DNA from 3 places in the Neomoorella thermoacetica genome. Region 2 is predicted to be linked to each of the others. Evidence: riboswitches for the same ligand, from Rfam matches in the RefSeq annotation. Region 2 holds a riboswitch; each other region holds the start of a gene.
The links. Region 2 has a riboswitch for cyclic di-GMP ahead of MOTHE_RS07180 (methyl-accepting chemotaxis protein). Riboswitches for the same ligand answer to the same signal wherever they lie in the genome.

Region 1 (9,581 bases), 730 kb from region 2:
CGATCTCAATTAAATCGGCCGCCTCCTGGTAGGCCGCCAGGAGATCCCGCAGCTTGCCGGCCTGCTCCTGTTGCTCCCGGGAGGTGATCTCAGGCATTAGACGGCTGATGCTCTGGAGGACGTCGATGGCCGGGTAGTGGTTCGCAGCCGCCAGGCGCCGGGAGAGGACGATGTGGCCGTCCAGGAGGCCGCGGACGGTGTCGGCCACCGGCTCGTTCATATCGTCGCCCTCCACCAGAACCGTGTAAAGGCCGGTGATGGAACCCCGCTCGCCGTTGCCGGCCCTCTCCACCAGCTTCGGCAGGGAGGCAAAAACCGAGGGGGTGTAACCCCTGGTTGTCGGCGGCTCCCCTATGGCCAGGCCCACCTCCCTCTGGGCGATGGCGAACCGGGTCAGGGAGTCCATCATCAGGAGGACGTTTTTCCCCTGGTCGCGGAAGTACTCGGCAATGGCCGTGGCCGTAAAAGCACCCTTAATCCGCACCAGGGCCGGCTGGTCGGAGGTGGCGGCCACTACGATGGAGCGGGCCAGGCCCTCCGGCCCCAGGTCGCCTTCGATAAAGTCCCGCACCTCCCGGCCGCGCTCGCCGATGAGGGCGATGACGTTGATGTCAGCGGTGCTGTGGCGGGCGATCATCCCCAGGAGGGTGCTCTTACCAACGCCGCTGCCGGCAAAGATGCCGACCCGCTGGCCGCAGCCGCAGGTCAAAAGGGCGTCGATGGCTTTGACCCCCGTAGCCAGGACTTCCTTGATCCGGCGCCGGCTCAGGGGGTTGGGCGGCCGGTTGTTGACCGGCTGGGGGTCGCCGCTCACCAGGACGGTGCCGTCCAGGGACCGGCCCAGGCCGTCCAAGACGCGGCCCAGCAGTTCCTCCCCCACCCTGATGTAATGGCCGCGGCCTGTGGCTATGACCCGGCAGCCGGGGCCAATGCCCTCCAGCTCCCCCAGGGGCATGAGGAGGGTCACTTCTTCCCGGAAGCCGACCACCTCGGCGACGATGGGGCCGGAGCCGTTGTTATAGATCCGGCAGAGTTCGCCGATAGCCGCCTTCAGCCCCCGGGCTTCGATGGTCAGGCCCGTCACCCTGGTGACCTTGCCGCCCCGGCGCCAGAGGGTGGCGCCGGCCAGGCGCTGGCGGTAAGATGTCAGGTCAGGAGCCAGACTCATGGCCGGCCGCCTCCGCGGAGGATTTTTTTCACTTCTTCCAGCTGGGTATCAACGCTGGCGTCGATAAAACCGTTTTCCGTCTCAATGCGGCAGCCGCCGGTTTTAAACCCCGGATCGGCAACGACCTGCAGCCGTGCCTCCGGCGCCGCCTCGGCCAGGAGTTCCTCCCGGTGCTGGCGGATGATTGCCGCCGCTTCCGGGGAGGCGTAGATTATGTAGTGCTGGCCTTCGGCCACCTGGCGGATGGCCTGGCGGGCTATGCCCAGGACCACTTCCGGTCGCTGTTCCACCTCCTGGCCGATCACCCGGGTGGCGATAGTTAAGGCCAGGTCGAGAATCTCCCCTTCGGCGGCGGTGATGGTCTCCCGGTAAGCCTGCCGTGCCTCCTCCAGGACCCGGCGAGCTTCCTCGCGGATGGCCGCAGCTTCCCGGCGGATAGCCTCACCTTCCTCCTCAGCCCGGGCCAGTCCCTCCCGGTAGCCCTGCTCTTCGCCGGCTGCCCTCCCCTCGGCCAGGACCCGCTCCCGTTCTTCCAGGGCCTCCTTCTTAATAACCTCTGCTTCCTGCCGGGCCGCCGCGATAATGGCTGCAGCCTCTTCCCGGGCGGCAGCCACCGCCGCCCGGGCCGCGGGGTTTACGTCGCCATCTTCCTGGGGGACACAAGCTTCTCCCACCGGTACCAGCCGTAGGGGCCGCGGGGGGATTACCCTTTCCTCCCGGGCCGGCTTGACTTCCTTCAGCACTCTAGACCACAATGGCGTCTTCGCCTCCCCGGGCAATGATAATCTCGCCGGCCTCGTCTAAACGGCGGATAATCTGGACGATACGCTGCTGGGCTTCTTCCACATCTCGCAGGCGAGCCGGGCCCATGTACTCGATATCCTCCTTGAGCATTTCGCCGGCGCGCTTGGAAAGGTTGCGGTAGATGCGGTTGGCCACGTCTTCGCTGGCCGCCTTGAGGGCGAGGGCCAGGTCTTTGAGATCGACTTCCCGCAGTACCCGGCGGATGGAGTTATCATCCAGGGTGAGGATGTCTTCAAAGACAAACATCCGCTTGCGGATCTCGTCGGCCAGTTCGGGGTCGTCTTGCTCCAGGGATTCCAGGATGGTCCGTTCCGTGCCGCGGTCGGCCCGGTTCAGGATGTCCACCAGACTTTTGATCCCGCCGGCAACGGCAAAGTCCTGGTCCACCAGGGAAGAAAGGCGCTGTTCCAGGATGCTCTCCAGCTCGCGCACCGTTTCCGGCGAAGCCCGCTCCATGAGGGCGATCCTCTTGGCCACGTCGGCCTGCAGCTGGTCCGGCAGGGCTCCCAAGATCACCGCCGCCTGCTCCGGTTCCAGGTAAGCCAGGATCAGGGCGATGGTCTGGGGGTGCTCATTATAAATGAAATTGACCAGCTGCTTGGGATCGGCCTTGCGGATCATGTTAAAAGGCCGGATCTTAGAAGTTGCCAGGAGCTTTTTGATAATCTCCGCCGCCCGGGCCGGCCCCACGGTTTTCTCCAGGACGTCGCGGGCGTACTTGATGCCCCCCTGAAGCATAAACTGCTTGGCATCATTAAGTTCCAGGAACTCGTCGATTATCTGCTGCTTGGTTGTCGGGTCGACCGCAGGGGTGTTGGCAATCTGGTAGGTGATGCGCTCGATATCTTCCGGGGCCATCTGCTTGAGAATTAAGGACGACAGCTCCGGGCCCACGGCAATCAAAAAGATAGCCGCCTTTTCCAGACCTGTGAGGGCCTTCTGCTTTGCCAACCAACCCACCTCTAATCTTCTGCCAGCCAGGCCTTCAGCAGTAAAGCCGCATCCTCCGGCCGCTGGCGGATGATCTCCTGCAGTTGCTCCAGTTTAGCCTTGCGCTGGGCTTCCTGGCGCTGCTTCTCCAGGTCCGCCGGTTCCACCGGTTCTACCGGTTCCACTACCAGGGGTTCTACCGGCACGCCGGCCGGCAGGGCCGCGGCAGCCATCTGTTCTTCCAGGGCCGCCTGCCGACGGCGCCGCAGGATAAGAACGATCAGGGTCACCAGCAGGGCCAGGGACACCAGCCCCACGCCTCCCCACAGGAGGTACTGGCGCAGCCTCTGCTGGCGCTGCTGCTGGGCGGCCATGTCGGCCGCCATTTGCTGCTGCAGGGAGTTGTCAAAGGCCAGGCTGGTAACGGTGATCTGATCGCCCCGGGCCGGCTGGTAGCCCACCGCGGCGCTGACGATCTGCTGGATCTGGTTGTTTAAGGCCGCGTTCACCGGGCCGTTAACGGCTACCGCGGTGGAAAGCCGCCGGACCTGCCCGGGAGCCACTATGGTGTGGGTATCGGTTTTATCCAGCTCGTAGTTGTGGACGGTATCGCTCGTGTTATAGTTTCCGTTGGCGGGGTTTACGGCCGGATAACCCGGCCCGTTGTTACCTGCCGTCCCCGCCACACCGCCGGCTCCGCCGTTAGAAGTGCCCTGCTCGGTTTTAATCTCCTCGCTTCTAAGCGCCCCCTGCTTGCCCCAGGTGGTCTGGTTGATTTCCTGCTGGTCGAAGTTGAGGTCCGCCGTCACCATGGCCACGGCCTTCCCCGGCCCCAAAATCTGGGTCAGCATACTCTGGAGGCGCTGCTCCAGGTCCTTTTCGAACTGCCGCTTGATCTCCATCTGGGTCTGCTGCTTCTGGCTTAAGGGGGCGTTCGCACTGTCGGCAACGCCGTCACTCAAGACGTTGCCGTACATATCGATGACGCGGATGTTTTCCAGCTTCAGCCCGGGGACGCTGGCGGCAATCAGCTCCATGATGCCCTTGACCTGTTCCGGTTTCAGCCGCGCCAGGGGCTTGAGCTTTAAAACCACGGCCGCCGACGGCGGCTGCTGCTGTTGCAGGAAAACACTGGGCTGGGGGATGACCAGGTGCACCCGGGCGTCTTCCACCTCGTCCAGGGTAACGATGGTCCGCCGCAGTTCCTCCTGCAGGGCACGCTGATAATCCAGGTTACGCTCAAAGTCGGTCATACCCAGCTTGTTCTGGTCGAAAAGCTCAAAACCCTGGCCGTTGTTCAGGACACCGGCGCTGGCCAGGTCCAGGCGTAACTGGTAGATCTGGTCTTTGGGTACCTCGATGGTGGTACCGTCACCCGTCAGGCGGTAGGGAACCTTCATCTCCTTCAATTTTGCCGTAACCGCCGCGGCGTCCTGCTGCTGCATGTTGGTGAAAAGGGGCGCGTATTGGGGCCTCACCAGCCACTGGACCAGGAAACCCGCCGCCAGCAAGGCGGCCAGGGTTACCGCTACCAGGGCCGAACGCCGCCCCGGAGTCAATCCCTGCCAAAAACTCTTTGCTTTGCCAAATATATCTTTAACCTTCATTAATAAGCTCCCTGAAGGTGGTATGGTTTCCTTCTCAAACTGCCGGGTATGTCTTGGAAGTTACTATGAAGTTACTATTTAGTTCTCAATCAAGTAGTTTATATTTGCATGCGGGAAATTTCCTGATAGGCTTCGACGGCTTTATTACGCACCTGCATGGCCAGCTGCAGGGAGAGGTTAGCCTCCTCCAGGGCCAGCATGACCTGGTGGACATCCTCCACCTTACCGGCAAAATATTCCTGGGTGAGAGCGTCGGCCTGCTGCTGCAGGTTATTGAGTTCATCCAGCTTTTGCCGCAGGAGATTGCCGAAGGATTGGGCCACGGCATCCGTCCCCCCGGTTTGGGAAACCGGCCGGGTCTCCTGAAGGGGTGCCGGCATTAAAAGGGATACGGGTGTAAGGAGCATTGGGAACATACCCTCCTCGAATTATCCTTGCGGGCCCGGCTGGTAGCCGCGAAACAGGCTCGCTGCCCATACCTGCCTGTTAGCCGGCGGCCGGGCTCGCATGCAGTGCGCCATTTAAGGTGTAACTATCTAGATGGCATCGCCTGCCGGTGGTCTGCCGGAGTGATATGGATTCATCCAGGCAGCACTGCCGGCAGGGACCCGCCCACGGTCCCGGGCCGGTGATCTTTGTGGCCATCCAGCCTGGTAGCCTAACGGCCGATCTCCAGGGCCTTCAAGGTCATGGCCTTGGCGGCGTTCAAGACCGTCACATTGGCTTCATAAGCCCGCGAGGCGGTGATCATGTCGACCATTTCGTTGACGATATTGATGTTGGGTAAATGAACATAATCATTGGCGTCGGCGTCCGGATGGGACGGATCGTAGACCAGGCGCGGCGGGGAATTATCCTCGACAATGGCAGCTACTTCTACCCCGGCGCCGGGAGCCCGGGACGAAGGCCGCCCGGGTAGCTGCCCCATAGCTTCCTGCAATCTCTCGGCGAACACAGGCACTTCGCGACGGTAGGGACCGCCCCGGGGCGTGCGGGTGGTATTGATATTGGCCAGGTTGTTGGCGATAATATCCAGGCGCAGGCGTTCCGCCGTGAGGCCGGAGGCACTGATGGCCAGGGCCGGTAGCAGTTCCAACCTTTTATCCCTCCCTGATTTCCCCTTGTTTCCCTTACCTGCAGGCCGGATCCAGCCGCCTAACGTCTACCCTCGTTGATCACGTAGCGCAACATGGCCAGGCGGGTGTTGAGCTGCTGGACAGCAACGTTAAAGTTCAGGCTATTTTGGGCCAGGTCAACCATCTCGCGGTCGATATCGACATTGTTGCCGTCCTGGCGCATGGTGGTGCTGGTATCCCTGCTTACCTGGGGAGCGAGCTCCAGGCCGGATGGAGGCAGATGGTAGGGGTTGGTACGATACAGGGGCAAGCCCGGCTCGAGCCCCAGGGCCCGGCTGAGCTGGTCCTCAAAGGAGACCTGGTAGCGCTTAAAGCCGGGAGTATTGACATTGGCGATATTGTGGGCGATGGTCCTCTGGCGCAGGGTGGCCGTGTCCAGGGCCTTCTCCAGGACGTACATGGTCGGCGTCAGGAACACCCAATTCTCACCCTATTCCCTGAAAAATCGATGCTATTCTCCAACAGTTACCACTTTATCACTTTCGTGGTAATCTTGGTATCGGACAAAAGGCCCAATTGCCCCGGGACTAAAGTCCCATGCCTAAAAATAAAGGCCCTCTTCCGGGCATAACAATTTAACCGGTTACGGTAGCCTGGCAGCCATAGCCCGGTCTGTATCTACCAGGCCTTAGACCCATGGCTTTGCGCGCATCCCCTTTCGGAGAGCTTGCCTTTGACGCCCGGAGTAAGAAAGTTTTACCTTGGTTGCTTTCGGTATTTATTCAACACGTTTTGGCAAATTCTTGCAGGTGGAGAGAAATTTAACCAAAAAATAATGAGCCGTCTATGGAGAAACGGCTCTTTCATGCAATCAATACAGCCATTGGCCCTGCCTCGACAGGACCCACCAATTTATCGCCCTTGCCACTTAGAAAGCAAAGTAACCAGGATACGCTGCCTGTTGGCTAAAAACGTCAGGACTTCTACTTGATTAAACTCATCCTGGCCTGCTGGTACCTTCCTTCCCCGTAGCTTTCCAGCTGCAGGCGCCGCAGGATGACCATATCCCCCTGTACTTCCACAGCCACGTGATCGCCCGTTTCCCATCCCAGCTGCTGCCGTATTTCTTTCGGGATAACTACCTGCCCCCGGCTTGATAATTTTGTTATTTCAACCTGCTTGCTCATTGTCTTCCTTCCCCCCACCTATCCCTGCCCCTGTTCTCTACCTAAAACTTAACTTATAACCGCCGGTCAAGGCAGCGGGGCAGCATAGTTTTATTTTCCCGCCGGTAGGCCAGGCCCATTTGCCGGGCTGTTCGTACTTGCTCCAGCTCAGCCCTAATCGTTGCTATAGCCAGATTGCATTTTTTTATATTGGCTTCATGCACATACTGGCATTCTTCCCATAAGGACCGCACTTGCAGGGCTGCCCTGGAAAGTTCCTTGCGGGTTGCCGGCGGCAGGAACTCGATCTTTTCCCACTCCAGAATTTCACACCCTGAAACTAATACCAGGAACTCTTCAAGCTGCCGGGTAGCCTGCCGCGCCCGGGTCAGCCTTTCCCTCCAGGGAGCGGCTTCTGCTAGGAGATTATTCAAGTCACCCCAGGCGCCGGCTTGAATGGCTTGCTGTTGTTGCTTTAAGTTTCGCTGCCATACCTGCAACATTTCTATTTCCTGGCCATACGCCTCTAAAAGCTGCCTGGCCGCTGTTTCTATTTCGTTCATTAATTAACCCTGCCAGTTCACACCTGCTGTGGTGCGGTAATCGTGGGTCTGATATATTTTTGTAGCCTCTTCCCAGGTGTCGCGCAGTTGCTGCAAGAGCTCAATAACTTCTTTGATCATCTTTACACTTTTTTTCACATTGGCCTGCACCAAATGGCGATACATGAAATCATACAGCTTGTACAGGTTTTCAGCAATATCGCCAACATCCCGGTTTAAGGTCGCCATCAATTCGCTTAAAATATCCTCGGCCCGACCCAGGTTATTGCTCACAGCAGCATAATCCTTTTGCTCCATGGCCACCAGCCCCTGGCGACAAAAGCGCAGGGCTCCATCGTAAAGCATCAGCACCAGCTTCTCCTGGGACAGGGTTTGGACCTGGTTTTGCTGGTAGGCCTGGTAGGGGTTGATGACAGCCATAAGTTACACCTCGATATTCATTCGCCTTGTGCCTAAAGGGTTGCTGGTTTAAAAACCTGCAACGCCTGCCAGTAAACTACGACAGAAAGTTAAACTTAACTTCATGGGCTTCTAAGACTCTCTCCACATCCTCACCGCTCCCACCCTGTTTTATGAAGTATAGTATCACAGCTTAAGCTATTTCTGCTGGTAGACCCCCAATCCGGCAATCTGCCCGGCCAGCCAGTTCCCCTGGCTCTGCAAAGCCGCCAGGGCCTGCTCCATAGCCGTAAACTGCCGCCGGAGCTGCTCTTCCCTCATGGTGAGCCGGTCTTCCATGCGGGCGATCTGGTCGTCGATGTCATCCATGATGTTCTGCAGGGACTGCTCCCGGGAAGGAATAATGCCGTCCCCGGAGCGCACCAGGGAAGTCAGGTAACTATCCAACTTGTCGACCAAGCCGGTTTCGCTGCTGTTGGTAAAAATAGCCATGACGGCTGTTGGGTCCGTCTCCAAAGCCGAGGTTAACTTTGTTGTATCCAGGGTTATTTTGCCGTTGCGATCGAAGGTTAAAGAACCGCTACCTACTACAGCCCCTGTCGAAATACCAATACTCCAGGGGGTCTGGTAAGTCCCCGTTAACCCGGCTACTCTATCAGTCATCAGTTGCCATAAATCGTTTTTAAAACGCGCCAGGGTAGGATCGCCCTGTAAATCACCCTTGTCTCCGGCTTTGGTGCTGATAAACTCCATTACTGAGTTGTATTGATCCACCATGGCCTGGATAGCATCAACGGCCTTCTGAGTGTCGTGGCTTATCTCCAGGTTCAGTGTTTCCGCCGGTTCAATTGTGCCGTTGCCGTTAGTGTCAGTAACGGCCAGGAGGTTCAGGGTAACCCCTTGGATGACATCTGTAATCGTATTGGTGGAGCGGGTTATAGTGAGGCCATCGACTGTAAATACGGCATCCTTGGCATCCTGGATGACGGCGCGTGGTAGAATAACCCCGCTTGCATCTACCAGCCCTAACTTATTGAGGACACCGTCAGGATCGGAAAAAGATATAGCCCCGTTAGAGCCGGTAGTTTTACTGGTAATTACCAAGCGATGATCGATGACGCTGGCCGTCACAATGTCCCCCGCTCCCGGGCCTGTTTCCCCTTCAGAAGGTACTGCATTGATCAGGGAGGCGATGGATTGTAGGCTATCATTTTCATTTATGGTAATATTCCGGGTTTCACTACCAACGGTAATGGTAAAGGAACCGCTCAGGCCCAGCGCCACAGTATCGGACGTAACCGGTTCTGCTGGTTGGAAGGTGGCCGTCCAGTCGGCAAGCATAGGAATAACACTGGCACCAAAATCTCCATTTAAAGTAGCTTTAATCTCCACCTGTTGCACATTGCCACTTATATCAGCTGTTAAAGTATGGCTCTTAAAAATCCCGGAACCATCACCGGTTAAATTGCCCAGCGTTTGCCATTCACTCCAGGTAGTGCCATCAAAAGTACGGTATTGATACACATAATTAGCATTCAGCCGTTCCTGTTGATTGACCGTCAAAGCCAGGCGGCCGCCATTGGCGGCATTAACGTTAATAGCATTAGAAGTAATACTCCCCGTTGCTCCTGAGGCTAATTTTAGCAAGCCATTTGCCGTATCCTGGGTTAAGTTGTTCAACGTCGCCACACTGCTGGTGTAGGTGGCGTCAGTAAAAGTATCTGTTAATAATTGCGCTTCCGTACCATAAACCAGATTCTGGCTGGCCACTTTGTGAGCCTGGGCTAGCTGGATAATGCTCACCTGGTAACTTCCGGCTGGAGCATTGCTGGCTGCAGTAGCCGTCAGAGCCAAGGTATTACTTGAGG
Region 2 (9,581 bases):
GCCAGGCAATATGCGCCAGCCTGGCTGCCCGGGGAGTGACCTATGAACCGGCAGATATCGTCGTCTCCTGCGGCGCCAAGCATTCCCTCTATAATGCCATGCAGGTTTTACTTAACGCTGGTGATGAGGTGATCCTTAGCGCCCCCTACTGGGTAAGCTATTACGAACAGGTTAAACTCGCCGGCGGTGTCCCGGTGGTAGTCACCACCGGCCCCGACACCGGCTTTAAGTTGACGCCAGGGTTGCTGGAAGCGGCCATTACCCCGCGGACAAGGCTTTTAATCCTCAATTCGCCATGTAACCCAACCGGCGCTGTCTACAGCCGGGAGGAACTGGCAGCCCTGGCTGAAGTAATTGTTGCCCGGGACCTGATAGTCATTTCCGATGAAATTTATGCCGCCCTCCTCTACGACGGCCTGACCCACACCAGCATCGCCTCCCTGGCGCCGGAGGTAAAAGAACGGACCATCCTCATTGACGGGGTGTCCAAGACCTACGCCATGACCGGCTGGCGGATTGGCTATGCCGCTGCGCCGCGGCCCGTGGCCAAAGCCATGACGGATCTCCAGAGCCACTCGACTTCCAATCCCACCTCCATCGCCCAGAAGGCGGCCGTGGCTGCCCTGACCGGCAGCCAGGAAGCCGTGGAAATGATGCGTCGCGAGTTTGAACAACGCCGCAACCGCATCCTGGCGGGCCTGCGGGAGTTACCGGGCATCGAATGCAACCAGCCCGGCGGTGCTTTCTACGTTTTCCCCTATATCGGCAAGTTGTTCGGCCGCAAATTCCGGGGTCGGGTCCTGGGCAACTCCACCGATGTCGCTACAGCCCTGCTGAATGAATTCCAGGTGGCAGTGGTACCGGGCGTCGCCTTCGGCGCCGAACCTTACCTGCGCCTCTCCTATGCCACCTCCATGGACCAGATCGAAGCCGGCCTGGAAAGACTCCGGGCCTTTGTAACCGAACTGGAATAGTTGTGCCGATCCTGGCCGGCCCGGGGCGCCCGGGCTTTTCTTTTTGCCGTATTGCCACCCGGCCGGATGGAGATACTAGGGAAAAGCCTGAGGTGAGAGCCATGCGGCCCCTGTGGAAAGGCGCCATCAGCTTCGGCCTGGTCAATGTGCCGGTGAAGCTCTACCCGGCCACCGAGAGCAACGACCTCAAGTTCAATTACCTGCATACCCGTTGCAAAACACCCATCCAGTACCGGAAGTACTGCCCCTACTGCCAGGTGGAGGTACCGCCGGAGGAGATAGCACGCGGCTATGAATACGAAAAGGGCAAGTATGTAATCTTGCGGGAGGAAGACCTGGAGGCTATTCCCGCCGAAAAAACCAGGAGCATTAACATCATGGACTTCGTCGACCTGGAGGAAATCGACCCTATCTACTTCTCCCGCTCTTACTACCTGGCCCCGGCCGACATGGGCCAGAAGCCTTATCTCCTCTTGAAAAAGGCTATGGAGGAGACGGGCAAGGTGGCCGTCGCCCGGGTAACTATCCGGAGCCGGGAATCCCTGGCGACGGTCAGGGTCTATGGCCCGGCCTTGGTAATGAGCACCATGTTTTACCCCCGGGAGGTAAGACCTGTAACCGGGATGCCGGAACTGGACTTCCAGGTGAACCTCCGCGAGAACGAGGTGAAGATGGCTGTTACCCTGATCAAGAGCATGGCAACCAGTTTCCAGCCGGAGAAATATACGGACACCTACCGCCAGGCCCTGCTCCAGGTCATCGAAGCCAAAATCGCCGGGGAAGAAGTAGAGGTTCCGGCCCGGCCGGAGGCCGGCAAAGTAGTCGATCTCATGGAGGCCCTGAAAGCCAGCATCGAACTGGTCAGGCAGGAAAAGGAGAAAGTTGCTGCCGACGTCGAGGACCGCAAGCCCCGCCGCCGGCGCAAAACTTCATGACCACTACCGGAGCCGGCCTGCCCCTGTTCCAGATCAGGCCTATGCTCGCCGTAATCAGCAGGCCCTTCGATTCCCCGGATTTCTTGTATGAAATAAAATGGGACGGCTATCGTTGCCTGGCCTACCTTGAGGGACAAACCCTCCTCCAATCCCGCAACCTCCTGAACATTACACCCACCTTTCCCGAACTGGCCAGCCTCCACCAGCGGGTAAAAGGGCAACCGGCAGTACTGGACGGGGAGATTATCGTCCCCGGGAAGGATGGCAAGCCTTCCTTCAGCCTCCTCCAGGGGAGGGGCCGCCTGGGAGACCCCCTTAAAGTAAGGCAGGCGGCCAGGCGCATGCCGGCCATCTTTGTCGCCTTTGACCTCCTTTATTACCAGGGCGAAAACATTATGCCGGAGCCCCTCCGCTGGCGCAAAGAAAGGCTTCAGGAGGCATTAGCGCCGGGGGAGAACCTGATTGTCTCCAGTTTTATTGAAAACTATGGTATGAAGTTCTATGAGGCCTGTGTTGGCCAGGGGCTGGAAGGAGTGATGGCCAAGGAACTGGACAGCCCTTACCTCCCCGGTAAACGCTCACCCCGATGGCGCAAATTCAGGCACACCCGGGCGGGGGAGTTTATTATTGCCGGCTATGAACCGGGAGCCGGCGGGCGTCTCCTGGGGTCCCTCATCCTGGCGGAATGCCGGGAGGGGCAGCTGGTTTACCGCGGCAAGGTGGGTACAGGCTTTGACCGGCAGGAGGAAAAGAAGTTGCTGGTAGAGTTGCAGCAGCTCCAGCCCGGGCCGCCGCCTTTTAAGGAAAACATCCCGGAGCTAAGGAAGCCCCGGTGGGTGCAACCCCGGCTGGTTTGTACGGTGGAGTACCTGGAGCTGACCCCGGACGGCCGCCTCCGTCACCCCACTTACCGCGGCCTGCGCTGGGATAAGGCTCCATGGGAATGCACCTCGACCTGAAGAAGATTTATTACAAACAAAACCACGGTATTTTTGAATCTTTAAGAACCAATTTAATTATGGAACGTTATTTTAGAATCGTTGCAAATCCTTGAATAACATGTTATAATACTTGTCGCTTGGGTCCATAATTTGTCGATATGTGTAAACTTAACCATCAACAAAGGGCAAACCTGTCGAAAGGCAGGGACGCAAAGCCATGGGCCTAAAGCCCGACAAGGGCTATGGTTGCCAGGTTGCCGGTAGCCGGGGTACTTCTTTTTGCTACCGTAACGGAAAGGAGGGAGCTTCCGGTGCGGAGGCTTTTATTATTTGGTTCTGATACACGACCTGCTAAGGAACCATGCGGGACAATGCCAGATGACAGTCATGATTAATTCGGCTTTAATTACAGTGCATGGCCAGCTTAGCCAAATTATATTCGAGAAGGGAAGACGATTATGAAGCTTAAAATCGCCGATAGTATTAGCAGCCGGTTACTAGCGCTGTTCCTTATTTTATCCTTGATACCAGCCATTATTATCAGCCTGGTTAACTTTTATTTCAGTAAGGCCCAATTTACAGCTAACACCTATTTGACCCTAAGGCAAATTACCACCAGTATGGCCGAAAATGTGAACGATTGGATTAACAGCCGTTTAACGCAAATGGATAAGGATGCAACTGCAAGTGTCCTGCAATCAAATGATAAAGAGCAAATTAGAGCTTTTGTAAAGATGGTAGCTGAGCAGACGGTTGATGCCAATTTAGTTTTTTTTGCCGGGACTAACGGTATGGTAATTCCATCCAGCGGGCCAGAAGTCAATATTAGCGATAGGGATTATTACCAGCAGGCCATCAAAGGCAAGGCCGCTATTTCCAATTTGGTTATCAATAGAAGCACCGGCAAAGAGGGCATAACCATAGCTGTACCGGTTAAAGGGCCCGGGGGGATTATCGGTATACTGGGTACCCATTATGACAGCCAGACACTATTACACCAGATAAACAACAGCAAGTACGGGCGGACGGGTTACGCCTACATGCTCGATAACACGGGCGTGGTCATGGCCCACCCGGATGCTAAAAAAGTTTTGAACGAAAACCTGACGAAAACTGAATCCCAGAGCCTGAACAATGTCGCCCAGAAAATGCTGCAAAATAAAGAAGGAGAAGATGAGTATATCCGCAATGGTGTCCGGAACCTGGTCGCCTATGCCCCGGTTAAAGCAACCGGCTGGGTAGTAGCCATGACGGCCCCCACCAGTGAAGTATACGCCGGGGTCACTGCCATGCAACGTTTTAACATTATCCTTATTACCCTTGCTGCCATCCTCATAGCCCTGCTGGCCTTTTATATCAGCCGAAAGATAGCCAGGCCCATTATCACCCTGGCGGGGCAGGCCGATGTTTTAGCCACAGGCAACCTGCAGGTAGACATTAACACCAACTTCTACGGTGAGCTGGGGACTTTAGGCCGATCGTTAAAGACTATGGTCACCAACCTGCGGTCCATAGTCCAAAAAGTTCAGGATAGCGCCAACCAGATAGCCTCTTCCGCCCAGGAGTTCAGCGCCTCTACGGAGGAAGCTTCCCGGTCGGTGGAGCAGGTGGCCAATGCCATTCAGGATATGGCCCGGGGCGCCAACGACCAGGCTACCCAGTCCCAGAATATAGCGGAATTGGTCAATAACATCACCGGTGCCATTGGCTCAACCAGGGACAGGGTAGAAGCCCTGGCCAGGTATTCGGAACAAACCGGGGAGCTGGTGGACGACGGCCTGGCGTCTATGGAAAACCAGAACGACAAGATGGCGGAAAACCTGCAGGCAGCGCAAGCTGTCAGCGAAGCTATCAATAAGCTGGCCCGGGGGGCACGGGAGGTGGGTCAGATCCTGGAAACAATCACCAGCATTGCCGACCAGACCAACCTGCTCGCCTTGAATGCGGCCATCGAGGCAGCCCGGGCCGGAGAACACGGGCGGGGTTTTGCCGTAGTCGCTGAAGAAGTGCGCAAACTGGCCGAAGGTTCGGCCCAGGCAGCGAGTGAGATCGGCCAGATTGTCCAGAAGATCCAGGACGAGGCCCAGGGGGCGGTGGCAGAAATGGATAAGGCTAAAGTCATTGTCGACGCCCAGCAGGATGCCGTTAATCATGCCAACGAGGTATTCCAGAACATCTCTCAGAAGGTAAAGGCCATGGTCAAGGGCATCGAAGAAATAGCCGCCGCAACGGAGCAGATAAACAATGAGGCCCGGAAAATTACGGAAGCTATCCAGGGGGTGTCGGCAATAGCCGAGGAGAATGCGGCGGCAGCTGAAGAGATATCGGCCAGTACCGAAGAACAGAGCGCCACGGTGGAGGAAATCGCCGCCTCGGCCAATGCCCTGGCCAGCCTGGGGCAGGAACTGCAGCAGCTCATTGCCCGATTTAAGCTGTGATGCTGGAAAGGACTAATGCCAGCCCCTGTCCGGGCCCAGGGGAGGATGGTGTCCGGCAGGAAAAAGACACACTTGTTAACCTCAATGCCCTCGAAAACTTGATGACGGAATACCTGGGTTTGCTGCCGGAAGGGGAAAAACGTTACCTCAGGCGCATGATTTGCGGCCAGGTAGAAATTTTAATCCATGACCTCCTCAGGCGACTTGCAGATTAAACAGGAACCACCGCCAGTATGACCAGGCGGTGGTCTTTTCAACCTATATTCAGTACCTTAATTTCCTGCATTGACCCTCACAGGGACGAAGCGATCGTCCGGGCCGTTTAAAACTCCGGCACCGCGGCCATAACCTTGCTCCCCGGTGACAGCAGGTGTATAATAGCAAAAAATAGTAGTAGGAGGGTAAAAAATGCAAGTCACCGTAACGTGGGAAGGGGAAAAAATGCGTCTCAAGGGCGTGGGGGCTTCCGGCCAGCCGGTTGCCATGGATGCCGGTACGGATCACGGTGGCCAGAACCAGGGGGCCAGGCCCTCCGAAGTCCTCCTCATGGGTATGGCCGGCTGTACGGCCCTGGATGTCCTGACTATCCTGCAGAAAAAGCGTCTCTCCCTGACTTCCTTTGCCATTGATGTCGAGGCCGACCGGGCGACGACTGACCCAAAGGTTTTCACCTCCGCTACCCTTATTTACCGCCTGGAGGGGCCTGACCTGCCCGAGAGCCAGGTTAAGCAGGCCATTGAGTTATCCTTGAGTAAATACTGTGGCATGGTCAATACCATGAAAAAGGCCATGCCCATCTCGTATTGCTATGAGATTAACGGTAGCCGCAGCGCCGTCGAACCCGCACCTTAAAAAGAAACCGCTACCGGGGTACCCTCTCTTGTAGCGAGGCGGACCAGCCAACCTGAAACGGCTAATGAGCTGTATTAACGCTCGGGTATCCTAACCTGGCAGACGCCAGGTTTTTCTTTTGGATAAGGGCGTGGCGTGACAGCGGGGGAGCCGGGAACAGGAAGGAAACCGGCGACAGCGTCTGGGCATCGCCGACGTTATCCTAAAAGATCCAACCATTATTATCCTCGACGAGCCCACCCTGGGTATTGATCCCGAGGGCGTGCGGGAGTTGCTCTCCCTTATTGTCCGCCTCTCCCGGGAAAGGGGTAAGACCATCCTTATATCCTCCCACCTGCTGCACTAGGTTTAGCAGATCTGCGACCGGGTGGGAATCTTTGTCAGCGGCAGGCTACTGGCCGTAGGACCGGTGGCCCTCCTGGGGCAACAGGTTAGGGCCGGTAGAACTTAATAATATCGCAGGGTGGGTTGTATATCGAGCCTCCCCCTTGCGTTTATTGAGGCTAAAAGCCTGACGGGAATTTACGTTATTTTTACATTATCTTAAATTTGATTTAATTGGTGTTTAACTTTAACGCAATACTTCCATAGTAAAATAAACCTTGCTGATAAAATAAGATAGGAGGGAGAAGATGATAAACTGTAAGTGGCGTAAACCCCTGGGAATTGCCCTGCTAGTGGCAACCATGGCGAGTAGCCTGGTGACAGGTTGCGGTCCGGGAAACCCGGCGAAAGGTACCGGCCAGGAGAAGACAGGCGGTAAGGTAACAACAATTGAATACTGGCATGTTAACTCGGAAAACTTTGGCGGGCAGACCGTCCGCGATCTGGTGCAGAAGTTTAACGAACAGCACCCGGACATTAAAGTAGTTGAAAAGTTTCAACCCAACATGTACCTGGGGTTAATGCAAAATTTACAGGCCGCCCTGGCGGGGGGCCATCCTCCGGCAGTAGCCCAGATTGGCTATAATTACCTTGACTACGCCACCGCCAACTTGCCCCACCTGCCGGTAGAAGACGCCGCTAAAAAGGATCCCGAGGGGCAGGCTTTTCTAAATAACTATCTGCCCAATATCTTAAACCTGGGCCGGGTTAACGGCAAACTGGAAGGTATGCCCTATTCCATCAGCAACCCTGTCCTATATTACAACGCCGACATGTTTAAAGCAGCCGGCCTGGATCCTCAAAATCCACCTAAGACCTGGGCCGAGGTACGGGATATGGCCAGGATAATCAAAGAGAAAACCGGCAACTACGGCCTTTATGTGCAGGAGCCTTCCGACAACTGGGCCCAGCAGGCCATGATGGAGTCCAATGGCGCTCAGGTACTGACCAGGACGGGAGGTAAGGCCAGCGCTACCTTTGATAGCCCCGAAGCCATAGAAGCTTACCAGTTGATGGCCGACATGGTTTTAAAGGATAAGACGGCCTTGCACGCCACCTGGGAGGAAGGTACCCAGGCCTTTATTACGGGAAAAGTGGGAATGTATGTTACAACTATTGCCAGGAGAAATTATATTGAAACTTCTTCTAAGTTTAAGGTTTTAGCGGCTCCTTTTCCAACCTTCGGTAACAAACCGCGGCGGGTCCCGGCCGGAGGTAATGCCCTGTTTATCTTCGCTAAAGATCCTGACCAGCAAAAGGCTGCCTGGGAGTTCATCAAGTACCTGGAATCCCCCGAGGCTTTAACAACCTGGACCAAAGGTACTGGCTATCTGCCTCCCCGGAAAGATGTGACCGAAGATCCCAACTACCTGAAACCTTTCATGGACCAGAATCCGTTAATGAAGCCGGCGGCAGCTCAGCTTCCCGACGCTGTTCCCTGGGTAAGTTTTCCCGGCAATAACGGTCTTCAGGCCGAACAGATCCTCCTGGACGCCAGGGATGCCATCCTCGGCGGTCGCCAGTCGGCAGCAGAAGCCCTGAAGGAAGCCGTGGCTAAGGTAAATAAATTAATCGGCAATTAAGGTGACGTAGAATGAAAATCGCAAGGGAAACCAGTCCAAGGTTTGCTGCCATCAAGGGTTATCTGGTACCCGGGGGATGCCTTGCCCCCGCCCTGGCTTTCCTGGCGCTATTTACCTTCTGGCCCCTGGTATCCACCCTGAAATTAAGCTTTTACCAGTGGAATATGGTTAGCCCTACCCCCAAATGGGTGGGGTTAACCAATTACCTGGAAATACTTCGGAGCCGGGAGTTCTGGTTGGCCTTCTGGCATACCCTGGAGTATACCTTAATTTTACTGGCACTGAATCTGGCTCTGCCCTATATTACCGCCTATATCCTGTCGCGCCTGGTCGTTAAGGGGCAAAACTTTTACCGGGCTTTGATTTTCCTACCCAGCGTTCTTTCCCTGGCGGTGGCCGCCGTTATCTTCCTCTGGCTATACAACCCCCTGGCGGGGCCGGTTAATGCCCTCCTGCGGTTATTAGGACTGCCGGCGCCCCCTTGGTTGAGCAGCTACGGGTGGGTTATCCCAGCCCTGACTGTGATTACTGCCTGGAAGAGTTTTGGCTACAACTTTATTGTCCTTCTGGCCGGTATGGTGGCGGTACCCCAGGAGCTCATTGAAGCGGCCAGGTTGGAGAAAGCCTCCAACTGGCAGATTTTCTGGTGGATTGTCCGCCCTTTGACCTCAGGAACGGCTCTCTACGTCCTGGTTATGACGGTAATCATTGGTTCCCAATATGTTTTTGTGCCCATCCAGATGTTAACCAACGGGGGGCCAGACCAGGCCAGCACCAACCTGGTATTCCTGATTTACCAGTACGCCTTTAACTTCTTCCAGGCCGGCAAGGCAGCAGCAGCGGCTGTGATAACGCTGGTAATCTTTGGTGGCCTGCTTTTTCTGCAAAAACGAGTCCTGGAGAAGGGGGTCTATTATGAAAACTAAAATCCCGTGGTGGCATTTCTCGCTGCTGCTGGTGGTCCTTGGGTCATTGCTCCCTTTGATATGGATGCTTGCCACCGCCTGGAAAACGCCGGAACAAGTTTTTAATGCTTCATTAAACCCCTGGCCGTACCCGGCGACGGCGGCCAATTTTGCTTATGTTGTGGGGGCTATTCCCCTGGGGCGTTATATTTTGAACACCTTCATAATTGCCTTCATAGTAACGGCAGCCAAATTACTGACCAGCATCCTGGCAGCCTATGGCTTTACCCAGTTTTCTTTCCGCGGCCGGGAAACCCTGTTTTACCTTTGCCTCTTAAGCATCTTCGTCCCTTTTACGGTAACCATGATGCCCAATTACCTCTTTATGTCAAGAATGGGATGGCTTAACACCTATACAGGGGTGGCGCTTCCCCAGATGGCCGATGCCCTTGGCATTTTCCTGTTGCGGCAGAGTATCCGCAGCATCCCTCCATCCCTGGTGGAAGCCGCCCGCCTGGACAGGGTGGGACATGGCAGGATATTAGGGCGCGTGCTCCTGCCGGCGATAA
Region 3 (9,581 bases), 760 kb from region 2:
CTAATGTCTCCAGGAGCTCCTCGTTGCCCAGGCGGTTCTTGAGACCGTTGCCCACCTCGGTCAGGCGAGTGCGGTCGATGACCAGTTCTCCCACCAGGTTCATGAGGTTCTCCAGGCGCTGGACATCCACCCGCACCGTCTGGTTGACGTGATGCTCGCCTGCAGGAGCAGTTGTACCATTCTTCCCGCCGGCAGCTTCCACCCCAGGCTTGCCGGGGGCCGTCCCTGCCCTTGCCGCCGCAGGCTGGTCCTCCTCCAGGACAATGGGCCGCACCAGGACGTCTTTGATCTCCGACACCGACTTGACCACGTTGGCCAGGGTATCAGCGTCCTCCCGGCTGACAAAGGCCAGGGTGAAGGTGTCGTCAAACTTCTCCGCCTCCAGATCCTGGGTATGGGGCACGCTCTTGATGATTTCCCCCAGCTCCTTCAGGTTGTTAAAAACCAGGTAGGCCCGGGCCGATTTCATCTGGCAGCCGGCTTCCAGCTGCACCCGGATCTCGTAGGCGCGAAAGCCCTTCACTTCCGCTGCCCGGATGACGTTCTGCTCAATGTCGTCAAGGGTCAATTCTGCATTAGCAACAGCTTTGTTTGCCACCGGGGCGGCCGGGCCGGCCAGGACGGCTTCCAGGCGAGCAACTACCTCGTTCACGTCGCCTTCTTCACCCTTGCCGGCGGCGATGCTGTCCTTTAAAGCCCGCAATGTATCAACACTGGCCAGGAGGATGTCGATAATCTCCCGGGAAACGGCGAGCTTCCCCTGGCGCAAGCTATCCAGGACGCTTTCCATGCGGTGGGTAAGGGTAGCCAGGCGATTAAAACCCATGGAGGCCGAGGAGCCCTTCAGGGTATGGGCCGCCCGGAAGATGGTATTTAACAGTTCCTGATCGTCCGGTGTCTGCTCCAGCTGGACAACGGCCTCGTCCAGTTGCTGGAGCTGTTCCTCGGCCTCATCCAGGAAGATGCCCAGGTACTGGGACATATCCAGGTCGCTCATCTGGTCTCCACCCCGGCAGCTACTTCTCGCTGCAGTTCACGTTGCTCGCTCTCCTGCAACACCCGATCCAGATCCAGGAGGATAATCAGCCTGTCGTTCCACTTGCCAACGCCCTTTAAATAGGCGACATCGATACCGCTGATCATGGGCGGCGGCGGTTCGATGCTCGTAGTCGGGAGGCGCAGGACCTCGGAAACCGAGTCGACGATCATGCCTACTGTTACCTGACCCAGCTCGACGACCATGATGCGGGTATTGTTCGTAGTCTCGGCGGCCGGCAGGTGAAAACGCTTATGCATGTCGAGGATGGGGATAATCCGGCCGCGCAGGTTGATAACCCCTTCCACAAAGGCCGGAGTCCTCGGGATCGCGGTGATACTCTGCATGCGGATGATCTCTTGCACGTGGTTGATATCGACGCCGTAGGTCTCGCCGGCCAGCTGGAAGACCACCAGCTGGATTTCCGGAGCCGTATCGGTTGCCATATGCATTCCACCTTTCTAACAGGAGATTCTGCGCCCGGGGCCGGATTCCTCCGTGGCAGGCATAATTTTCCTCCCGGAAGTTCAAGCTAAAAGACGAAAAAACTAATCTAACCTGATGGGCAGGTTGCCGGCAGGCGCCCCTGGATAAACCGCTCCTGCAGGGAACCAGCCCTGCCATGCAGGAAGGGATAAGAAATGCCTAAAGTGAATTGCCGGGTGGCCAACTGCATCTACTGGCAGGACGGCGACTGCGAAGCTCAAAAGATTACCATCGCCGTCCAGGGGACGCCGAATACCTCCAGCGCCGTCAACGACCGCTCCACTGAGTGCGAAACCTTCCAGGCCCGGGCTTAAATGTTGATGAAGCCGGGGCCGGCGGCCCGCCTCCGCAGCGGGTTCGGCCCCGGCGGGACTTCCGTGCCCATCCTATCGGTGGCGCCGGGAACGCGTACCCCATGGTAAACGCCAGGAGGTTTCACTCTCCCAGGCTACAGGGCAAACGACTCGCTCCAGGGGCGTACGCGCCATATTAACGCTTCCTTCTCCCGGGCTAAAGTTTAAACCTGGCCACAGCCTCCTCCAGGTTACTGGCGGCGGCTGCCAGTTGCCGGGCCGCCTGGCTGATCTGATCCACGGCCGCTGATTGCTCTTCCGTGGAGGCCGAAACCTGCTGGGTGCTGGCGGCGGCTTCTTCGATGCCGGCGGCAATGCTCTCTACTCGTTCCTTGACCTGGCGGGAACCGGCGTACATGTCTTCCGCCTTTTCGGCCACGTTTTTAATCTTGCCTACCAGGGTATGGATGGCCTGGTCGATGGCGCTGAAGGCTTTGCCGGTGCGGGCCACCACCTCGGTACCCTGCTGGACGTCCCGGGAACCCTCGGCCATACTGGCGACCACTTGTTCAGTCTCCCGCTAGATCTCCTGGACCAGCTCCACGATCTGCTTGGTAGCCCCGGCTGATTGCTCGGCCAGTTTACGTACCTCTTCGGCGACCACGGCGAAACCCCGTCCTTGCTCGCCGGCCCGGGCCGCCTCAATGGCGGCGTTGAGGGCCAGGAGGTTGGTCTGCTCGGCGATGCCGGAGATGACGCCGACAATCTGGCCGATTTGCTGGGAACGGTTGCCCAGTTCCTCGACGGCGCGGGCCATGCGCTCCATACGCTGGGATATGGCCGCCATCTGATCCGTGGCCTCGGCCACGGCTCTGGCCCCTTCGGCGGCCCTGGCCGCCACCTGATCGGAAGCAGCAGCCATATCCTCGGTGTCGCGGTGGACCTCCTCTACCTTGGCCGCCTGGCCGTCGGTGGCTGTCGCCGTCTCGCTGACCTGCTGGGCCTGGTCTTCGGCCCCTTTGGCCATTTCCTGAACGGTGGCGGCTACCTGGCGGACGGCATCTCCTACTTCCTGGGACATCCGGACCAGGTCCTGGCTGGCGGAAGCCACCTGGCCGGTCATGTCGCGCACGCGGCTGATGAGCTGGCGCAGGTTTTCGCCCATGGTATTGAAGGCCGCAGCCAGCTTGCCGACCTCGTCTTTACTGGTGATATGAAGGGGTTCGGCCGTGAGGTCCCCCTCGGCCACCCGGGCGGCATAGGCCGCCACCTGGCCCAGGGAACGGCCCACCATGCGGTTGATAAACCAGGCGATCGCCAGGCCCAGGAGCAGGGACAGGATTAATCCAGAGAGCAGGGTGGCCCGGGCGTTCCGGACGGCGGCAGCCAGTTGTTCTTCCGCCGCGGCGGTTTCTTCGCTTATACCCTTGTTCATATGGGTACCGATGTTATTGATGTTATCCAGGGAGGCCCCCATCTGGAAGCTCAGGATGGGCAGGGCCGCCATGCGGTCACTCTGGCTGGTGTTCAAGATGCTGTTTTTGAAGGTGTCAGTAAAACTCTTGGCAGCCTGCGCCATGGCCGTCAGGTAGCCGGCCGTCTGGCTGTCGAGTTGTTGCCCTTCTAGCTGGGCGCGGGCGGTATCAAAGCGCTTCATGGCGTCGTCAAAGCCCAAGGCGTGGGTCTGGGAACCATTGATTATGTAATCGGTAGCCCGCCGGTAAGCGTCCCAGATGGAACTGGTCATCTCGTTATAGAGCATGCCCTGGTTGTACATGATAGTTACCCTGTTGGTAAGGGCGGCTACCTGCAAGAGGTTAAAATTGACGTAAATGACCACCGCGACAAAAATGGCGATGACCAGGCAGAACCCGGTCGCCAGCCTGACCCCCAGGCTCAAGCGGCTGAAGAAACCGCCCGTCTTCCCTCCGGCCCGGGCCTTCTTTTGAGCCCGGGGGTCCGGCCCTTCTACCTGCAGTCCCTTTTTTTTAAATAGTTTAAACCTCATAAGAACCCTCCTCCTGCCTGGACAAAATTTAAAAGGCTACCCCCTGGGTAGCCCCGTTCCACCCGTGGTAACTGGCTGTCATGGCCCGTGAAGGCTGTAGACCCTCTAGTTTTGCGCCCCTGCCTTTCAGCAGGTTTGCCCTTTCGGGGAATTTTTCCTTTTTTCGCCCTTATTATACCGCAGGAGAGGAAGAATATGCAAGATATACCAGGAGAGAAATTGCCGGCGGGCGGTAAGGCTATTTGCAGGAGGGGCCCCCAGGGGGCCGACGCCCCAACCAGCGAACAATGTAAATGAAGGTTGGGGCAAGGTGCGGGGGTTCACTACGGGGAGCCGCATGAGGGCCGGTAGAGACGCCGGGTCTTAGGGGATTTTACCGGCGGCAATAAGTTCCGATACGGTCACTATTTCATAGCCCCGGTCACGGAGTTCTTTAATGAGTATCGGCAGGGCGACCAGGGTACCGGGGTGGGCCTCATGGAGAAGGATAATGCTGCCGTCGCGGACATTGGCCATAACCCGCTGGATGATCGCCTGGGGGCCGGGATTGGACCAGTCCCGGGGATCGACGCTCCAGGTGACGGTCTTCTCACCCACGTCCCCGGCCGCAGCCAGGAGGTTAGGCCCCATAGCGCCATAGGGAGGCCGGAAATACTTGACCTTCTGGCCCGTAATGGCGGCCAGGGCGCTGGCGGTCTGGCTTAAGTCCTCCCGAGCCGCTTCCCGGGAAACCATGCTCAGGTTGGCATGACGCCAGGAGTGGCTGGCCACCTCGTTATTGCCGGCCAGAACGGCCTTGACCAGATCCGGGTGGGCTACCGCCTGGCTGCCGACCATGAAAAAGGTGGCCCTGGTCCCCATGGCCGCCAGGACCTTCAAGTAACGATCCGTCCAGCCTGGCGAGGGCCCATCGTCAAAGGTAATGGCCACCCGGTGGCCGGCACCAGCTACCTGGCGTAAGGGCTGGAGGTCCTGCCGGGGCGGGGCTGCACCCGGCGGGCTGCTCCCCCACCCCCCAGGCTGGTCACCCGGGGTGAAAGCCGTTTCCCCTTTTGCCACCGCCGGGACAACCGGAGAAATGGTCATTACCGGCTGTTTTACCGCCTCCAGGTACTGGCCGGGTGGTGTTGGCGCGGCCGGGAAATGAACCCCCGGCTTCCCGGCAGACCGGACCAGGCTGTCACCGCCGGCGGTCATAATAACTGCCACCAGCCCCACCAGGGTTGCAAATTGCTCCAGGCGCAGGATAATTACCGGCCAATCCGGCCGCCAGGGTTGCCTGAACACCCGGTTTCCCCAGGACCAGCACTCCGCCACATATTTAACTACCTGGCTCATTCCGGTCGCCCCTCTTCGTGCTTCCATATTATTAGACGCCGGCCGGGGTTATTTGTTCCGTAAAAATGGACTGAAATTGTTGGAATCTAGCTTGCCATAATACGTAATAATTGTCAGCAGGGCCCTGGGCGGGATAATCTCGTAACGGTAATAGCGCTGGACATAGGCCAGGGCCTCCTTTAATTGTTCTTCACCGGCCATCCTTTCCAGTTCCAGCCAGAACATCGCCCCCCGGTTGTAGACAGCCTGGCGGTAGTCCTGTTCGCTACCGTATTCCTCCAGGGGGAGGTTGATGGGCGCACCGGTGCGGGCAGCGAGTTGGGTAATCTCGGCCAGTTTGGCCTGATAAAGGCCGGGATCGAAGTGCCGGTAAAACAGGAGGGTGCTGTACTCGGCCAAGCCCTCGTCAATCCAGGCCGCCTGCCGGGTGTCGTTACCCACCAGATTGTACCACCACTGGTGGGCGACCTCGTGAACGACTACGGCAGGGTTATATGGTTTGCGGTTGCTCAGGAGCAACAGGCCAGGGTATTCCATGCCGGCCAGGTTGTCCAGGGGGACAAAGGCTATATGCAGGTAGCTGTAAGGATAAGGTCCATAGAGCTTCTGGAAAAACTCCAGAGCGCGGGCGGCGACATCCAGGACCGCCGGCGCCATCTCCCCCCGGGACGCAACTACCAGTTGCACCCTGCCCGCCTGGCGGGTGGTGAATTGCCAGTCCGGGGCCGCTGTAAAGGCAAACTCCCGTACCGGCTGGTCGCTATTAAAAGACCAGTCTGTCCATTCTCCCCTTTCCTGGCGTCCCGTCAGCCGGGAACTGGCCAGGACCTGATAGCCGGATGGCAGGGTGAGCCGCACCAGGTAATAGGCTGCGCCGGCGAAGTAAGGGTCGCCATAGGCCGTACCGGCCACCCCGGCCCAGGTATCCTCCGTGGGGGGAGCCAGGATAGGGTACCAGCCGGATACCGTGCTCAGGTTCCCATCCCGGCCCAGGCGCATATCCCCCGGCGGTACTATAGTCTTAAAGGAAAGGACCACGGAAAGGGTCTCCCTAGGGGCCAGGGCCCGTGGTAGGGGCACCTCCAACCGGCTGCCCTTGAAGTGTACCGCCACCGGCCGGTTGTTTACGACCGCCCTGGTGACCGCCAGGCTGGCGCCATTACCGAAGGGAGCATTGGCCGGGAGGTTGAAATTGAGCTGCCGCAAAGGAGTGAGGAAAGGATTCTGGTAAGCCAGGAGCAGTTCTCCCTGAATCTCGCCGCTGGCCGGGTCGTAACGGGCCTGGAGGTCGTAGACGGGGTAGTAACGAAAACGGACCCCTGTGCTGCCCCGGAGGGGCGGCAGGGGCAGGTCAGATCCCCCCTGGCTACTCGAAGTCCCCAGCACTGCCAGGGCCAGCTGGAGGGGGATGTAGAGTTTATCGCCCACCAGGCGGGGGGGTACTTTGAGCTGCCGGGGCTCGCCGTTGAGGGTAGCCACCGGGCTGCCGGCAACAACTCTGGCGCTCCCCGCCCCCCTGAGGACGCCCTGGCCATTATACCAGTCGGCGCTGCCGCCGGCCAGGGGTAGAAAATCCCCCGCCGAAACGAGTACCTGCCCGTCTGCTTCCAGGGGCGGTGGGTCCAGGACCACCTGTTTGAAAGTAGCATCCGTCGCAATCGCCGCCGGCTCCGGGACGAGCCGGGGATAAAAAAAGAAAGCCAGGATGGCGAGGCTTAAGACTGCCATCCCCACTATCCTCTTGGGCAAAACGTTCCACCGCCTCGCCCTTTATTTCGACAGCCTCACCCTTTCTCCTGCTGTAATCATGAAAAATTAACCCTTACAGAGGGTACCGCCCCTGACCAGGATGATGGGCAGGTTGCACCTTTAACAATAAAAGGCTTCCCGGAAAATCCTGCCCGCATAGGTACCGCCGCCAGGTACATAATAAGACTACAGTTATCCGGGAGGAGGGAAAAAATGGGCATCTGGCGAACCAAAAAAATAGCTGACCTGATGCAGGAAGCTGGAGACAATCAAAAGCTCAAGCGGAGCATTGGCACGCCGGAACTAGTCGCCCTGGGTGTAGGGGCAATTATCGGCTCCGGGATTTTTGTCCTGACGGGAGTGGCTGCCGCCAACTACGCCGGCCCGGCCCTGGTTTTCTCCTTTATCCTCTCCGGCCTGGCGGCAGGCCTGGCGGCCCTCGTTTACGCTGAAATGGCCGCCATGATCCCGGTGACCGGCAGCGCCTATACCTATGCTTACGCTTCCCTGGGCGAGATTATCGCCTGGCTCGTGGGCTGGAACCTGGTACTGGAATACCTGGTGGCCTCGGGGGCCGTGGCTGTAGGCTGGAGCGGTTACATCACCGATATGCTGGCGTCTGTGGGGGTCTTTCTGCCCCGGGCCCTGGTCAATTCTCCCTTAAGCGGCGGCCTGGTTAACCTGCCGGCTATCTTGATCACCGTCGTTATGACCGGAGTGGCCATTGTCGGCACCACCACCAGTGCCCGGACTAATAAGATTATCGTCGGGGTAAAAATCCTGGTGATCCTGGCCTTCCTGGCCTTAGGCGCCCCGCGGGTAAACCCGGCCTACTGGCACCCCTTCCTCCCCTTCGGCGTCACCGGTGTCGTCCACGGGGCGGCTATTATCTTTTTCGCCTACATCGGCTTCGATGCCGTGGCTACTGCCGCCGAGGAGGTGCGCGACCCGGCACGGGAATTACCCCTGGGAATCATCGGCTCCCTGGCCCTCGCCACTATATTATATGTGGCCGTTACCATTGTTCTGACTGGTTTGACGCCCTACACCAACTTGAACACCCCTTCCCCGGTGACCACCGGCCTGCTGGCTGCCGGCGTCCGTGGAGCTTCCCTTATTGTGGGCACCGGCGCCCTGGCCGGTTTGACAAGCGTCCTGCTGGTAAACATCTTTGCCCAGAGCCGGGTCTTTATGGCCATGGGCCGCGACGGCCTGCTGCCCCCTCTCTTTACCAGGGTCCACCCTCGCTTCCATACCCCCTGGCTGACAACATTAATCGTCGGCGCCTTTATCACCCTCATCGGCGGCTTCCTGCCGGTGGATATCATTGCCGAGCTGGCCAATGTAGGTACCTTGTCTGCCTTTTTTGTGGTTTCCGTGGGCGTCATGGTCCTGAGGCGCACCCAGCCGGACCTGAAACGGCCCTTCAAAGTGCCCCTGATGCCCTGGACGCCCCTCCTGGCCATAGCATTTGCCGTTTACCTTTTCTTCAACCTGCCAGGTCTAACCTGGATTCGTTTCGGCGTCTGGGTAACCCTGGGACTGGTGGTTTATTTCGCCTACGGCCGTCGCCATAGCGTCCTGGCCCGGGAGGAGGAATCTAAAGCCGTCCCCCGGCCGACCTACCGGCCCTCACCCCTGGAGATGCCCGCACCGGCTCGAAAGCCTTTCCCCTTCAAGCTACCGGCCCCGGACCTCTTGCGTATGTTCCTTCCCCGGTGGCGGCGGGATTAAGGCTGGAGGCGGCTCCAGATATTCGGCCACGAACCTTTAACCGCCAATAAAAAAATTCCGGAAGGGCATCCTCCCGGAACTTTTACTGGGTGTCCATTAAATCCCTACTGGGCCGGCTTTTCCCCCAGGACTACGCTGATATTTAAGGTCTGACCGCGGCGGAAGACCTGGAGCTGTACCTGCTGGCCAATCTTCATACTCTGGATCTTATTCACCAGGTCACTGGCGTCCTTTACTGCCTGGCCATCAACCTGCAGGATCACGTCATATTTTTGGAGGCCCGCTTTGGCGGCCGGGCTACCGCTCACCACCTGGACTACCACGGCACCTTCCTGGCCCTGGAGGCCCAGGATGTCGGCCACGTCCGGGGTTACCTGTTGCAGGGCCACCCCCAGCCAGGGCCGGCTAATCTTGCCCTTGGTCATGAGGTCCTTGAGGACCGGCTGGACCGTGCTGCTGGGAATGGCGAAGCCGATTCCCTGGGCGTCGGCGTTAACGGCGGTATTGATGCCGATTACTTCGCCTTTAAGGTTCAGGAGGGGACCGCCGCTGTTGCCGGGGTTAATAGCGGCGTCCGTCTGCAGCAGGTTTTCATAATGGCGGTTCTGGACGTCTATGGGCCGTCCCTTGGCGCTAATTACACCGACGGTGACGGTATGGTCCAGTCCGTCAGGATTGCCGATGGCGATGGCCCAGTCCCCAACCCGTACCTTGTTGGTATCCCCCAAGGCCAGGTAAGGCAGGGGTTTACCCGCATCGACCTTCAAAACCGCCAGGTCCAGAGAACTGTCGGCGCCGATCACCTGGGCATTCAGGGGTTTGTCAAAACCGACGATAGTTACCTTGACCTGCCTGGCGCCCTCGACGACGTGCTGGTTGGTCAGGATATAACCGTCGCTGGAGATAATAAAGCCCGAACCCAGGGCTCGCTGGACCT

Region 1: it holds a riboswitch for cyclic di-GMP, as region 2 does, so the genes downstream of both, flgB (flagellar basal body rod protein FlgB) here and MOTHE_RS07180 (methyl-accepting chemotaxis protein) in region 2, are expected to answer to the same signal.
Region 3: it holds a riboswitch for cyclic di-GMP, as region 2 does, so the genes downstream of both, MOTHE_RS14075 (methyl-accepting chemotaxis protein) here and MOTHE_RS07180 (methyl-accepting chemotaxis protein) in region 2, are expected to answer to the same signal.

Annotation. Positions count from the first base shown of each region.
Region 1 covers NZ_CP012369.1:696,989-706,569, reverse strand. Annotated here, with positions in the region: gene fliI (flagellar protein export ATPase FliI) at 1-1,168, opposite strand, end outside; gene MOTHE_RS03490 (FliH/SctL family protein) at 1,165-1,923, opposite strand; gene fliG (flagellar motor switch protein FliG) at 1,913-2,923, opposite strand; gene fliF (flagellar basal-body MS-ring/collar protein FliF) at 2,935-4,509, opposite strand; gene fliE (flagellar hook-basal body complex protein FliE) at 4,608-4,916, opposite strand; gene flgC (flagellar basal body rod protein FlgC) at 5,168-5,605, opposite strand; gene flgB (flagellar basal body rod protein FlgB) at 5,665-6,063, opposite strand; cyclic di-GMP riboswitch class I at 6,230-6,327, opposite strand; gene MOTHE_RS03460 (AbrB/MazE/SpoVT family DNA-binding domain-containing protein) at 6,569-6,772, opposite strand; gene MOTHE_RS03455 (hypothetical protein) at 6,826-7,314, opposite strand; gene fliS (flagellar export chaperone FliS) at 7,318-7,734, opposite strand; gene fliD (flagellar filament capping protein FliD) at 7,912-9,581, opposite strand, start outside.
Region 2 covers NZ_CP012369.1:1,424,596-1,434,176, reverse strand. Annotated here, with positions in the region: gene MOTHE_RS07195 (pyridoxal phosphate-dependent aminotransferase) at 1-974, shown strand, start outside; gene ku (non-homologous end joining protein Ku) at 1,076-1,909, shown strand; gene ligD (non-homologous end-joining DNA ligase) at 1,906-2,868, shown strand; cyclic di-GMP riboswitch class I at 3,025-3,112, shown strand; gene MOTHE_RS07180 (methyl-accepting chemotaxis protein) at 3,309-5,288, shown strand; gene MOTHE_RS07175 (hypothetical protein) at 5,288-5,503, shown strand; gene MOTHE_RS07170 (OsmC family protein) at 5,697-6,140, shown strand; partial or broken gene MOTHE_RS14270 (AAA family ATPase) at 6,313-6,573, shown strand; gene MOTHE_RS07165 (ABC transporter substrate-binding protein) at 6,773-8,107, shown strand; gene MOTHE_RS07160 (carbohydrate ABC transporter permease) at 8,119-9,033, shown strand; gene MOTHE_RS07155 (carbohydrate ABC transporter permease) at 9,023-9,581, shown strand, end outside.
Region 3 covers NZ_CP012369.1:663,480-673,060, reverse strand. Annotated here, with positions in the region: gene MOTHE_RS03325 (chemotaxis protein CheA) at 1-997, opposite strand, end outside; gene MOTHE_RS03320 (chemotaxis protein CheW) at 994-1,482, opposite strand; gene MOTHE_RS12735 (DUF1540 domain-containing protein) at 1,678-1,836, shown strand; gene MOTHE_RS13435 (DUF5798 family protein) at 2,033-2,380, opposite strand; gene MOTHE_RS14075 (methyl-accepting chemotaxis protein) at 2,396-3,823, opposite strand; cyclic di-GMP riboswitch class I at 3,887-3,973, opposite strand; gene MOTHE_RS03305 (polysaccharide deacetylase family protein) at 4,187-5,161, opposite strand; gene MOTHE_RS03300 (M1 family aminopeptidase) at 5,210-6,889, opposite strand; gene MOTHE_RS03295 (amino acid permease) at 7,124-8,644, shown strand; gene MOTHE_RS03290 (trypsin-like peptidase domain-containing protein) at 8,749-9,581, opposite strand, start outside.